DNA from 3 places in the Pragia fontium genome. Region 2 is predicted to be linked to each of the others. Evidence: riboswitches for the same ligand, from Rfam matches in the RefSeq annotation. Region 2 holds a riboswitch; each other region holds the start of a gene.
What was found. A riboswitch is a leader RNA that binds a small molecule or an ion and turns the genes downstream of it on or off. The one in region 2 is predicted to bind thiamine pyrophosphate.
Positions count from the first base shown of each region.

Region 1 (4,246 bases), 580 kb from region 2:
TTAACTCAACTTCACCGGCACAACGGTTTCACTCGGATAACATCCCAGCACTTTTACCGAACGGGTAATCGGGATTAAATCGTCCAGCGCACTCTGCATTTCGATCGAATCAAGATTAGCCTGCATATCGATATAAAACATCTCTTCCCAAGGGTTGCCGTTGATTGGCCGCGACTCCAGCTTGGTCATGATGATATTGTGCTGACGCAGAACCAGTAACGCTTCGACCAGTGCACCGGACTGTTGACCGGTAGCGACAATAATGGTGGTTTTCGCCGGAATTTGTGGGGCAACATCGATCTGCTTACGTGCCACTACGATAAAGCGAGTAATGTTCTCTTTCTGGTTGGCCAAGCTATGTTCCAGTACCTGTAAATGGTATAGCGAACCGCCAGGTTCACTGCCCAGCGCAACGGCTTTTGGTGACTTCAGGCTGGCCACTTTTTCCATGGCGGCTGAGGTACTTTCACAATACTCAATTTTCCAGTTTGGGAAGCCGTTCAGATATTGGCTGCACTGTTGGAAGGGTTGAGGATGGCTGTATACCACCTCAATTTGGCTTAGGTCAGTATCAACCGCTGCAAGCAAACAGTGATTAATTGGGTTAGTCAGTTCACCAACAATGAATAAATTGGTGGACTGTAACAGGTCATAAACTTCATTGATTGAGCCTGAACTGGTGTTCTCAATCGGCAGAATACCGAAGTCGGCCTGACCGATTTCAACTTGCTTAAAGATATCGTCAAATTTATTGCAGCCACACTCCACCAGACCATCGAAGTGACGGGCGGCATATTGTCTGGCAGCAAGATGCGAATAGGAGCCTTTGGGGCCAAGGAAAGCGATTCTGGCGGTACTGAGCTTATCCTGATTAATATGCTGCTGTAACAGTGCTTGCTGGGTTAACACCGAGTCTTCGATAATTAGTTGGAATACTCGAGTGATGTAATGACCATCCAGACGCTGTTTCTTGCCTTCTTCAACTAATCTTTTCAACAGATCCCGCTCACGTTCTTTATCGCGAATGGGGAGGTGGGAAGATTGCTTGGTTCTGGCGACGTCAAGGGCCAGATCGCGACGTTCTGCCAGCAGTTCCAGTAGTTTGAGATCGAGTGCGCTAATGCGTTCTCTCAGCCCTAATAATGGATTATCACTCATGATGTTGTCTTACCTTATTTTTATTTAATCCAATAAAAAAGCCCCCCGTTGGGAGGCTTTAATGTTCGTCTTCGCTTTCTCTCTACTCATTACTGAGCCACGGACGAATTGCCTCCCAATCAGGGGACGCTAAAAAAGAAAGCGAAGAAAAACGGTATATATCTCATAAAGTCATTGGGTTCCTGTTAAAAATGACCTCTAACTTAACCGCCCGGTTTTGATTCTGTCAACCGTTATTATTTTTTGAGGGAGAAAGGACGGGAAATACGCTAACTGTGGCAATAAAAAAACGCGCCCGAAGGCGCGTGAATAAAGGAACTAAAGATTAATCTTCTTGCAGTTGTTGCAAATTGGCATCCTTCACGCTGCTTTCAGCGCGCCGGGCTTCACTCTTGTGCTGTACTTTATTCAGTTGCCGTTCAAGTTTCAGTAGTAATTCATTGATAGCGACATACATATCTTCATGTTTAGCACTTGCAACCAGAGGGCCATTTGGCGTGGTGATGCTAGCGTCAGCCACAAAACCTTTTGGTTCTTTGGATAACACAATATGCGGATTAATTAACTGAGCTTGCCATTTATCTAGCTTTTTAAGACGGTCCTCGACGTGTGAACGGATTGCCGGTGTAATGTCCATTTGTTTGCTAGTAATATTTAATGTCATATAACCTACCTCTTTGTCAGTCAATTGCCGTCGAATATGATTTTAGAATACCGATGTTGCCAGACAATTATGTGATGTCTGTCACATTTACGGGTACCTTAAAACAAAGATGACAGAAGTGTGATTGCCCTAATAGTTTGTGACTCTGCACTTGTATAATCAGTATAGCTCAAGCAATATTACTGGTTGTGTCAATTGGTAAAATCTGTACAAAAGATCAGCAAAGTATTTTATTTTTATCAATGAGTTCCAGTTAGCCCGCTTTTTGTTCAACTTTCATTTTTTCAGCAAGCGTTGACGTCGTTTTTCCGCTTTTTTTACCTTTTCTATTTGGTTATTTTTTGCGTTGAATTTATCGCAAAGTATCCACTTGATCCTTTTGTCCAATGGTCTAATATTGAACCTTCGACTCGGGGTGCCCGATAGTGATTAACGCTATCCGTGGCTGAGACATCACCCGTATTACCTGATCTGGATTATGCCAGCGTAGGGAAGTCACAGTATCCCACCGCTACTGCCTTCTTTAACGCCGGTTGGGAGCTTTATGAATTTATCTCACAACCCTATTAATTTCCCTGGCTCTGTCGCCGCACATTGGCTTGCACAGCTTAAGGAAAACCCGCCTTTGGTTCACTGCCTGACGAATCAGGTGGTTCAGAATTTTACCGCTAACGTTTTATTAGCGCTTGGTGCCTCACCGGCGATGGTCGTTGCTCCACAGGAAGTCGCCGACTTTAGTGCGATTGCCGGTGCGCTATTGGTTAACGTTGGCACCCTTAACGATAGCCAAGCGGAAGCCATGCTTTGTGCCGTAACGTCAGCGAATCACCATGAAGTACCATGGGTTCTTGACCCAGTAGCCGTCGGCGGACTTGGCTATCGCACCGAATTTTGCCGTCGTTTACTGACTCTGAAACCCGCAGCCATTCGTGGTAATGCCTCCGAAATCATGGCGTTGGCCGGGTCCTCTGCCATCGGGCGTGGCGTTGATAGCACCGATGATTCATTGAGCGCTTTGCCGTCAGCAATAAAATTGGCTGCGGAAACCGGCGCCATTGTCGCTGTTACCGGCGCAATAGACTATGTCACCGATGGGCAAATCAGTTACGCGTTGCCATTTGGTGATGCGTTAATGACGCGAGTTGTCGGTACCGGCTGTGCACTATCCGCAGTGGTCGCCGCATTCACTGCTTTAGGGCGGGAAAAGCGCCTTGAGCAAGTAGTAACTGCCTGCCAAGTGATGGCTTACTGCGGCGGTTTGGCTGCTGCAGAATCTACCGGACCAGGAAGTTTCTCTCCTCGCTTTCTCGATGGCCTTTATAACCTGCAACCGCATCATCTAATGGGGAAAACAGCATGAGAATAAATGCATTAACTATTGCTGGCACCGATCCAAGCGGTGGTGCAGGTATTCAGGCAGATTTAAAAACTTTCTCTGCATTAGAAGCCTACGGAACTAGCGTGATAACCGCGTTAGTTGCGCAAAATACCCGAGGTGTGCAGTCGGTTTATCGAATTGAACCCGAGTTTGTGGCAGCCCAACTTTGCTCTGTACTGGATGATGTACGTATCGATAGCGCAAAAATTGGTATGTTGGCAGGGTCAGATATCGTTAACGTTGTTGCAGATGCCTTGATACGCTATCAAATTCCCTATGTAGTGCTGGATACGGTAATGGTGGCAAAAAGCGGCGATCCGCTGTTGGCACCTGAGGCGGTGGAGGCCATTCGTACGCGTTTATTACCTATGGTTTCGTTGATTACCCCGAATCTACCTGAAGCTGCGGCGCTGCTGAATTGCCCTGTAGCAATCAGTGAACAGCAGATGGTGGAACAAGGACAGGCGCTATTGGCGATGGGATGTTCAGCTGTACTGATGAAGGGCGGCCATTTAACTGAAGCGGAAAGCCCTGACTGGTTAATTTTACCGGAGCGGGTAGAGCGTTTTTCTGCCCTGCGTATTGCTACTAAGCATACCCATGGCACCGGATGTACACTGTCTGCGGCGCTGGCGGCATTGCGCCCACGCTATAGTGATTGGGCGCAAACGGTGCAGGCTGCGAAGGATTATTTGCAGCAGGCGTTGGTGATGGCGGATTCATTGGAAGTGGGTCACGGTATCGGCCCGGTACACCATTTTCATCGCTGGTGGTGATAAGCCCGATAAATACAAATCCCTGATAGTTTTATCAGGGATTGATGACGATCGCCGGGCTATATTTGCTCGGCGATAGATTGGTTTTCTATATTGTCTCTCTGATATTCATCACTGGCAGCCATCGCCAGCGTGGTATCTAACATACGGTTAGCGAATCCCCATTCATTGTCACACCAGACCAGCATTTTAACTAAATGCTGACCGCTGACGCGGGTCTGTGTGCCGTCGATGATGGCGCTGTGCGGATCGTGATTAAAATCGGTAGAG
Region 1 is NZ_LR134531.1:2,923,505-2,927,750, reverse strand. It holds gene pheA (bifunctional chorismate mutase/prephenate dehydratase) at 1-1,158, opposite strand; Phe leader region at 1,190-1,326, opposite strand; gene raiA (ribosome-associated translation inhibitor RaiA) at 1,484-1,822, opposite strand; TPP riboswitch at 2,224-2,332, shown strand; gene thiM (hydroxyethylthiazole kinase) at 2,367-3,182, shown strand; gene thiD (bifunctional hydroxymethylpyrimidine kinase/phosphomethylpyrimidine kinase) at 3,179-3,976, shown strand; gene epd (erythrose-4-phosphate dehydrogenase) at 4,036-4,246, opposite strand, start outside.
Region 1: another riboswitch for thiamine pyrophosphate. It lies ahead of thiM (hydroxyethylthiazole kinase); the one in region 2 lies ahead of thiC (phosphomethylpyrimidine synthase ThiC).

Region 2 (4,246 bases):
GACATCTCTGCCATACCGTTGGCTTTGGCTGCGGTATTTTCTTCCTGCACCTGACCTTTAGCGAACTCCCGTACTTCTTGAGATATTTTCATTGAGCAGAATTTTGGCCCGCACATTGAGCAGAAGTGAGCAACTTTACCGGAGGCCTGAGGCAGCGTTTCATCGTGATAACTGCGGGCGGTTTCTGGGTCTAAGGCCAAATTAAACTGATCTTCCCAACGGAACTCAAAGCGCGCTTTGGACATGGCATTATCGCGAATTTGGGCTCCCGGATGACCTTTCGCTAAATCGGCGGCATGGGCAGCAATTTTGTAGGTAATGAGCCCTTGCTTAACGTCTTCTTTATTGGGTAATCCAAGATGTTCTTTCGGTGTGACATAACACAGCATGGCACAGCCGAACCAGCCAATCAGGGCGGCACCGATACCGGAGGTAAAATGATCGTATCCCGGTGCAATATCGGTGGTTAGTGGCCCTAAGGTATAAAATGGCGCTTCATGACAGTGCTCAAGCTGTTCAGTCATATTGCGATGAATCATATGCATCGGCACGTGACCGGGGCCTTCAATCATCACTTGTACATCGTATTCCCAGGCAATTTTAGTCAGCTCACCTAAAGTATGTAGTTCCGCAAACTGGGCTTCATCATTGGCATCCTGAATCGAACCGGGGCGTAAGCCATCGCCGAGAGAGAGGGAAACGTCATACTGGCAACAGATTTCGCAGATTTCACGGAAGTGCTGATAAAGAAAGTTTTCCTGATGATGAGACAAGCACCATTTCGCCATAATCGAGCCGCCGCGCGAAACGATACCGGTCAGGCGTTTGGCCGTCATTGGTACATATCGCAGCAAAACACCGGCATGAATGGTGAAGTAGTCTACCCCCTGTTCGGCCTGCTCAATCAGGGTATCTTTAAACACCTCCCAGTTCAGGTTTTCTGCGATGCCGTTGACCTTTTCTAAAGCCTGATAAATCGGCACGGTACCAATGGGCACCGGACTATTACGAATAATCCACTCTCGGGTTTCATGAATATAGCGGCCGGTTGACAGATCCATCACCGTATCGGCTCCCCAGCGAGTTGACCAAACTAATTTTTCGACTTCTTCTTCGATTGAGGAGGTTAGAGCTGAGTTGCCAATGTTGGCGTTGACCTTCACCAGAAAGTTACGGCCAATAATCATCGGTTCCGATTCAGGATGGTTAATATTCAGCGGAATGATGGCTCGCCCGGCGGCGACTTCATCGCGTACAAACTCCGGGGTAATATTCTCTGGTAACGAGGCACCAAAGCCTTGGCCGGAATGTTGCTGTTTTAATACGTCGGTGCGAATGCGTTCCCGTCCCATATTCTCCCGCAGGGCAATAAATTCCATTTCCGGTGTGATAATACCTGCTCTGGCGTAATGGAGCTGGGTGACGCGTTTACCGGGTTTGGCTTTTTTCGGCGCAGGAAGATGGGTATAGCGCAGGTGATCTAAGCCTTCATCAGCCAGTCGCTGCTGGGTAAATTGAGAACTGACGTGATGGAGTTGTTCGGTATCGTTGCGATCTTCAATCCAGGCTTTACGTAAAGGGGATAAGCCGCTTCTGACGTCCAGTGTTGCCTGAGGATCGCCATAGGGGCCGGAAGTATCATAAACCGGTATCGCTTCATTATCTTCATATTCCGGTTGCTGCTTACTGCCGCCAAGCAGTGTGGGAGAGAGTTGAATTTCACGCATAGGGACGCGTAGATCGGCTCGGGAGCCCTGTAGGTAAATACGCCGGGAATTAGGGAAAGCATTCCCCTGTAGCTGGTCGATAAATTGCTGCGCCTGAGCGCGTTGGGTTCTTCGGTTAGACATAGCAAACTCCTAAAATACATTAAGGATTGCTTGTCCGGAGTTCGGAGAGGGAGTAACGATAAGGCGGAAATTACGTAGGTTTTTTCGACTTATCTAAATGGAATTACTCTTGTTCCCTTCGCGGGTATTAGCCCGATCAGGTTCCGCGGATCCCGAATTAACGGTCTCAGCCTGCGTTCTGTAAAAGCAACGCTAGGCACTCCGACAAGATAAAACACCGGTAAAGGTGATGAAACACAGTATAGGTAAGCCAACAAAAACTACAAGCGAGTTTTGCGGCTAACCGATACCTGAACGAATGTAGTATTCACGCCCATTCATCATTAAACAAGGGATGGGCGGCGCAAATAAATTATTTTGCTGCCTCATCAGATGCGTGATGGCTAAGCCAACGGCTAGTCGCTTCCTGAATCAATTTGTCTTCCAGAGTAAAGCGTTTTTCTAACAGTTCACCGACCGTTGAAAGATCTTTATCCAACTGTAATATGGTGTCTTCATTAATGCCTTTTTCGACATAGCTATCATAGAAGGCCATAATATTTTCGGTGTTTTCTTCCAGACGAGGATGGATTCTTGCGGCGATAGCTAAATTAGGGCTCTTAGCACCTTCTTCCTGAATAATAATTTTGTCATAGATATGGAAATGGCAGGAAGAAAGATAATCGACCAAGTGGTGACCGAAATCGATCAGCGCTTTTTCGTCGAGGGGGATATTTTTTTCTTTGTTTGGTTTAATACCAACCAGACGGTAATAGGTTACCAGCAGGTTTTTGCGAGATTCTAACCATTGGTCAATCAGTTTATTTGTGCCGCCAACGCGCTCGGCTAAGCTTTCTAGTCGGTTTAGCATATAAGTCCCAGATAGATCGATGTTAGTAAAAGAAAAAGTTAAGCTAATGTAAATCTATTGTTGTTAGATTGCCAGTAAATAAGAGGTTGAGCAAGACGGTTATGGAGCAACAATTACAGGGTAATGAATTAGGCTGGTGGCTATTGAGTCATGCAGGCAAATTATGGCTGCCGAAAGGTGAGATTCCCCATGGTTATGCGCAGGATTTTGGTTTAAAGGGCACAACAGCACATCGTATTGGCGAATGGCAAAGTGAAGCGGTTTGGTTGGTGTGTCAGGAACGCGATAAAGAGATGGCATCGGTGCGCCAACTGCTGAATGAAGATCGAGGTCTATTTCAGCTCGCCGGACGTGCGGTGCAACTGGCAGAGTTTTATCGCGCTCATCAGTTCTGCGGTTATTGCGGGCAAAAAATGTCTATCAGCGATCGGGAATGGGCTTGCCTGTGCGATCATTGCCGACAACGCTATTATCCGCAGATTGCGCCCTGCATTATTGTCGCTATCCGACGTGACGATAAGATTTTATTGGCGCAGCATAGTCGCCATCGCGGGGGAATCTATACTGCGCTGGCTGGCTTTGTTGAAGTGGGCGAAACGTTGGAACAGGCGGTGGCGAGAGAAGTGATGGAGGAGAGTAATCTCAAGATAAAAAATCTGCGTTATATCTCTTCTCAACCCTGGCCATTTCCTCATTCACTGATGATGGCTTATCTGGCGGATTACGAGAGTGGGGAGTTGAAAATTGATACTTCCGAACTACTGGATGCTGATTGGTTCCATTATGAAAAACTGCCGCAGCTCCCTCCTCCGGGGACGATTGCTCGCAGATTAATTGAAGATACCATCGCACTGTGTCGGGCAGAGTCGAGTTAAGTCGTATTTCTGGCATTTTAGCGGCAATTACTCTGGTAGATGTAGTAATATAGCCGGTTGGTATAGGAAGCGTTTCTCGCATGCTATAATGCGCGCGATACCTGAAGGATAAAAATAATGAGTGAATTAAAAAACGATCGTTATCTGCGTGCACTATTACGTCAGCCAGTTGATGTTACACCGGTTTGGATGATGCGTCAGGCCGGTCGCTATTTACCAGAATATAAGGCAACGCGGGCTGAAGCCGGCGATTTTATGTCGTTATGCAAAAATGCTGAGTTGGCCTGTGAAGTTACTTTACAGCCATTACGCCGTTACCCATTAGACGCCGCGATTCTGTTTTCCGATATTCTCACTATTCCTGATGCGATGGGATTAGGTTTGTACTTTGAAACCGGTGAAGGCCCGCGCTTTGAACGCCCGATTACCTGTCGTGCTGATGTCGATCGCCTGCCGATTCCCGATCCAGAACAAGAGCTGGGCTACGTGATGAATGCGGTGCGTACCATTCGCCGTAATCTGGCTGGAGAGGTACCTTTAATTGGGTTCTCCGGCAGTCCGTGGACGTTAGCGACGTATATGATTGAGGGCGGCAGCAGTAAAGCCTTCACTAAAATTAAGAAAATGATGTATTCCGACGGACCTACGCTCCATAAGCTATTGGACAAGAT
Region 2 is NZ_LR134531.1:3,505,433-3,509,678, reverse strand. It holds gene thiC (phosphomethylpyrimidine synthase ThiC) at 1-1,850, opposite strand, end outside; TPP riboswitch at 1,947-2,064, opposite strand; gene EL341_RS15180 (Rsd/AlgQ family anti-sigma factor) at 2,203-2,700, opposite strand; gene nudC (NAD(+) diphosphatase) at 2,802-3,575, shown strand; gene hemE (uroporphyrinogen decarboxylase) at 3,693-4,246, shown strand, end outside.

Region 3 (4,246 bases), 1.4 Mb from region 2:
ATCATTATTTTCAATTACCATGGAAAAACAATAATTAAATAAAAATATAACCATAACAATGTATATACACAAATAATCCTATGCCAATAGTTTTTTATTTATCGCATTAAACAAAAACCTCACCATATTACGATATAAATCCCTGGCCTAAACGGAGTATCATTTCTTCTCTTTACAACCCAACATCGCGCATTTCGCTATGGTCGACCATATAGATATCGTCAGCGATAAAAACAAACGATTGTCGAGCACGATGATACCATCACCTGACTTAACAACAGCATCTAACAAGGCAAGGTGAGCACCTTCAACCAATTTAAGGAGAATAAATGACAGGTCCGTTACTAAATAGCGCCGCCGTCTTTATCGGTGGCGGGCTTGGCTTGCTATTAGCCCCGGTGATACCCCAACGTTTAAGAGATGGCCTACCTGCCGCTTTTGCCATGATATCCATCGCCATGGGGGTGGTGATGACGATTAAGGTGCAACAATTACCCGCCGTCGCTCTGGCGCTAATACTCGGTTTAGCTATTGGTGAACTGTGTTTTATGGAAAAAGGCGTTCAACGATTTGGCAGCTTTATTCAACGCGTGTTGGCTCGAATTCTGCCGGTGCGCAATCATAATATGACGCCTGAACTTTATAGCCAAAACTTTACCGCTCTGATCGTGCTGTTTTGTGCCGGAGGAACCGGCGTGGTTGGTGCATTAACCGAAGGGATGACCGGTAACTATCAGCTCTTGCTGGTCAAATCATTGCTGGATATCTTTACCGCCATGATTTTCGCTACCACGCTGGGTGCCGCTGTGATGTCAATCGCCTTCCCCCAGTTACTCATCCAAAGCCTGCTCTACTTCTCCGCCCGTCTTATCATGCCCTATATGAACGAGATCACGCTGGGAGACTTTTCAGCCTGCGGTGGCATTATTATGATTGCCGTTGGCTTGCGCATCGCCCAAATTAAGACCTTCGCCGTGGTTAACTTTTTGCCAGCATTGCTGATTATTATTCCCATATCTCTGTATTGGCATAGATTTATGGGATGACATAACAAGAGAGTTCTCTTTCCCCGACTTAAGGTTGAATCAGTTTAGCGGCAACCTTTTTAGCTATCTGCTCACGCTGCTGCTGAAAAGAACAGGTTAAATCCCTAACCTGAGCCACTAACTCTGGTTCTGCTTTAGCCGGCGAACCGCCAATAAACGGTGGAGCCGGGTCATATTCCATCCTGAGCTGCGCCAACTTAGCCCGTTCAGTACCAAACACTTCCGCCATTAGTGACAAAGCAAAATCAATGCCCGACGTTACCCCAGCCCCCGTCACCCGATTACCATCGATAACCACCCGCTGATTAACCGGCTCAACGTTAAAAAAAGCCAGCTGATTCAGAGAAAGCCAATGACAAGTCGCACGATAGCCGGTAAGTAATCCGGCCGCCGCCAGAATCAGTGAACCGGTACACACTGAAGTGACATACAGTGCCGTTTGCGCCTGGCCTCGTAAGAAAGTTAGTACTTCCTCATCCTCCATCAGTGGCAACTGACCAGCCCCTCCCGGGACAAACAAAATATCCGCCTGCGGACACTGCGCCATACTCACCGTGGGCAAAATCGCCAAACCGTTAACATCCCTGACCGGTGCCATATCCTTCCACACCAAATGAATCTGTAACTCTTTAAAACTGGAAAACACCTCAAATGGGCCCGTTAAATCCAATTGCGTCATATTAGGATAAATCAGCATTACAACATTGAGAGTGGCTTTATTCATCACGGTTTTCCTACTTACTCAGAAGACGGGCGTTTCCCTCTAAATAACACTAATCTGTATCAAATAACAATCCGTCCTATGTCAGTATTCACTCACCGTCATAATATCCTTTCACCTAACCTCAAGAGTCTCTACAATAGCCCCTTCTCAACGGGGTGCTTGTTAAAGCTGAGAATGCATTTGGGCTGATAAATCCTGAACCATACCCGTAGAACCTGATCCGGTTAATACCGGCGGAGGGATTTGAGAACCCATTCATCATCCGCGCTACCCTTGAATGGTTTCCTCGCTCAAAGACCTTTGTTCCTGACCCATTATTTTGCTGTATAGGAGCACAACGTGTTGAAGAAACTGATTGCTGCAACCCTGCTGTTAATCACCACACAGGTATGGGCGAATGCCGAGCAAAGCAAACCCACGCTGACGGTCTATACCTACGATTCGTTTGCTTCGGATTGGGGCCCGGGACCTAAAATCAAAGAGATATTTGAACAACAGTGCCAGTGCAATCTGAAGTTTGTTGCTTTGGCCGATGGCGTTTCGCTACTTAACCGACTCAGAATGGAAGGGAAAAATAGCCCGGCTGACGTGGTACTAGGGTTGGATAACAACTTACTCACTGCGGCAAAACAATCCGGCCTGTTTGCTCCACATCAGCAGAATGTGAATACCCACTCACTGACCCTGCCCGGCGGCTGGCAAGATGATACGTTCATTCCCTATGATTACGGTTACTTCGCTTTTGTTTATAACCAGCAAACTCTGAAAAATCCACCTAAAAGCCTGCATGAGTTAATTGAAAGCCCGGAAAAGTGGCGAGTAATTTATCAGGATCCGCGCACCAGTACCCCCGGCCAGGGTTTACTGCTGTGGATACAAAAAGTTTATGGCGATCAAGCGCCACAAGCCTGGCAGCAACTGGCTAAAAAAACGGTCACGGTAACCAAAGGCTGGAGCGACGCCTATGGCCTGTTTTTAAAAGGAGAAGCCGATCTGGTGCTCAGTTATACCACTTCTCCTGCTTATCATGTGATTGAAGAAAAAGATCATCGTTATGTCGCTGCACCATTCAGTGAAGGCCATTACTTGCAAGTTGAGATTGCCGGACAGCTGGCCAGCAGCAAACAACCTAAACTGGCTGCCGAATTTATGGCATTTATCACTACGCCTGCATTCCAAAGCCAAATTCCCACCACCAATTGGATGTATCCGGTGATTGATATCCCATTACCAGAAGCATTTATTGAGACGCCCAAACCCGTCACTACGCTGGAATTTAGCCCTCAAGAAGTGGCTCAGTCTCGTCGCTCATGGATTCAGGTATGGCAGAACGCCGTCAGCCGTTAATCGCACCTTGGCTATGGCCTGGCCTGATTGCTGCGATGCTGATTCTTGGCATCGCGCTCTCGGCGTTTATCGCGCTCTGGGTTTATTCTCCTCCGGGTAATGTCGGCCAACTGTTGAATGACCGCTATTTATGGCACGTCATTCGTTTTACCTTTTGGCAAGCGTTTTTATCCGCGATGATTTCCTTGATTCCGGCGATATTTATTGCCGGAGCGTTGTATCGCCGCCGCTTTATGGGCAGAGCCATCTTGCTACGCTTGTGCGCTATGACGTTGGTTCTGCCAGTATTGGTGGCCGTTTTTGGGTTGTTAAGCGTTTATGGCCGTCAAGGCTGGTTGGCGCAGCTATGTCATTTTATTGGCCTTGATTACCAATTCTCACCCTATGGGCTACAGGGCATTTTATTAGCCCACGCGTTCTTTAATTTGCCGCTGGCTACCCGTCTACTTCTTCAATCACTGGAAACCATTGCCGTTGAACAACGACAATTAGCCGCACAGTTAGGCATGAATACATGGCAGCGTTTTCGTTTTGTGGAATGGCCAGCATTACGGCGACAGATTCTACCTACCGGTGCCTTAATCTTTATGCTGTGCTTTGCCAGCTTCGCTACCGTACTTTCTCTGGGCGGTGGGCCGCAAGCGACCACTATTGAATTGGCTATCTATCAATCATTACATTATGATTTTGATCCGCAACGGGCAGCACTGCTCGGTCTGATTCAATTAACCTTTTGTCTGGGAATCGTGTTGCTTAGTCAACGTCTGAATCCTTCACTGCCAGTGGGAACCACCTATGGTCAAAAGTGGCGAGATCCTCAGGACTCTGCAATGGGAAAAATCATTGATAGTCTGCTGATTGCCTTTACCCTGTGTTTATTAATGCCGCCTTTATTAGCGGTCATTATCGATGGCATCAACAGTACCATCGGTAACGTACTCAGCCAGCCCGCTCTTTGGCAAGCATTAGCTACGTCATTACGCATTGCTGCCGGTTCCGGGGTACTTAGCCTGATATTAACCATGATGCTGTTATGGAGCAGTCGTGAACTAAAACTGCGCCATAACCCTTGGGGCGCCAGACTGGAAATTAGTGGCATGGCTATTTTAGCAATGCCCGCGATTGTATT
Region 3 is NZ_LR134531.1:911,454-915,699, reverse strand. It holds gene EL341_RS03720 (DUF554 domain-containing protein) at 330-1,046, shown strand; gene EL341_RS03715 (DJ-1/PfpI family protein) at 1,075-1,770, opposite strand; TPP riboswitch at 1,912-2,030, shown strand; gene thiB (thiamine ABC transporter substrate binding subunit) at 2,110-3,117, shown strand; gene thiP (thiamine/thiamine pyrophosphate ABC transporter permease ThiP) at 3,093-4,246, shown strand, end outside.
Region 3: another riboswitch for thiamine pyrophosphate. It lies ahead of thiB (thiamine ABC transporter substrate binding subunit); the one in region 2 lies ahead of thiC (phosphomethylpyrimidine synthase ThiC).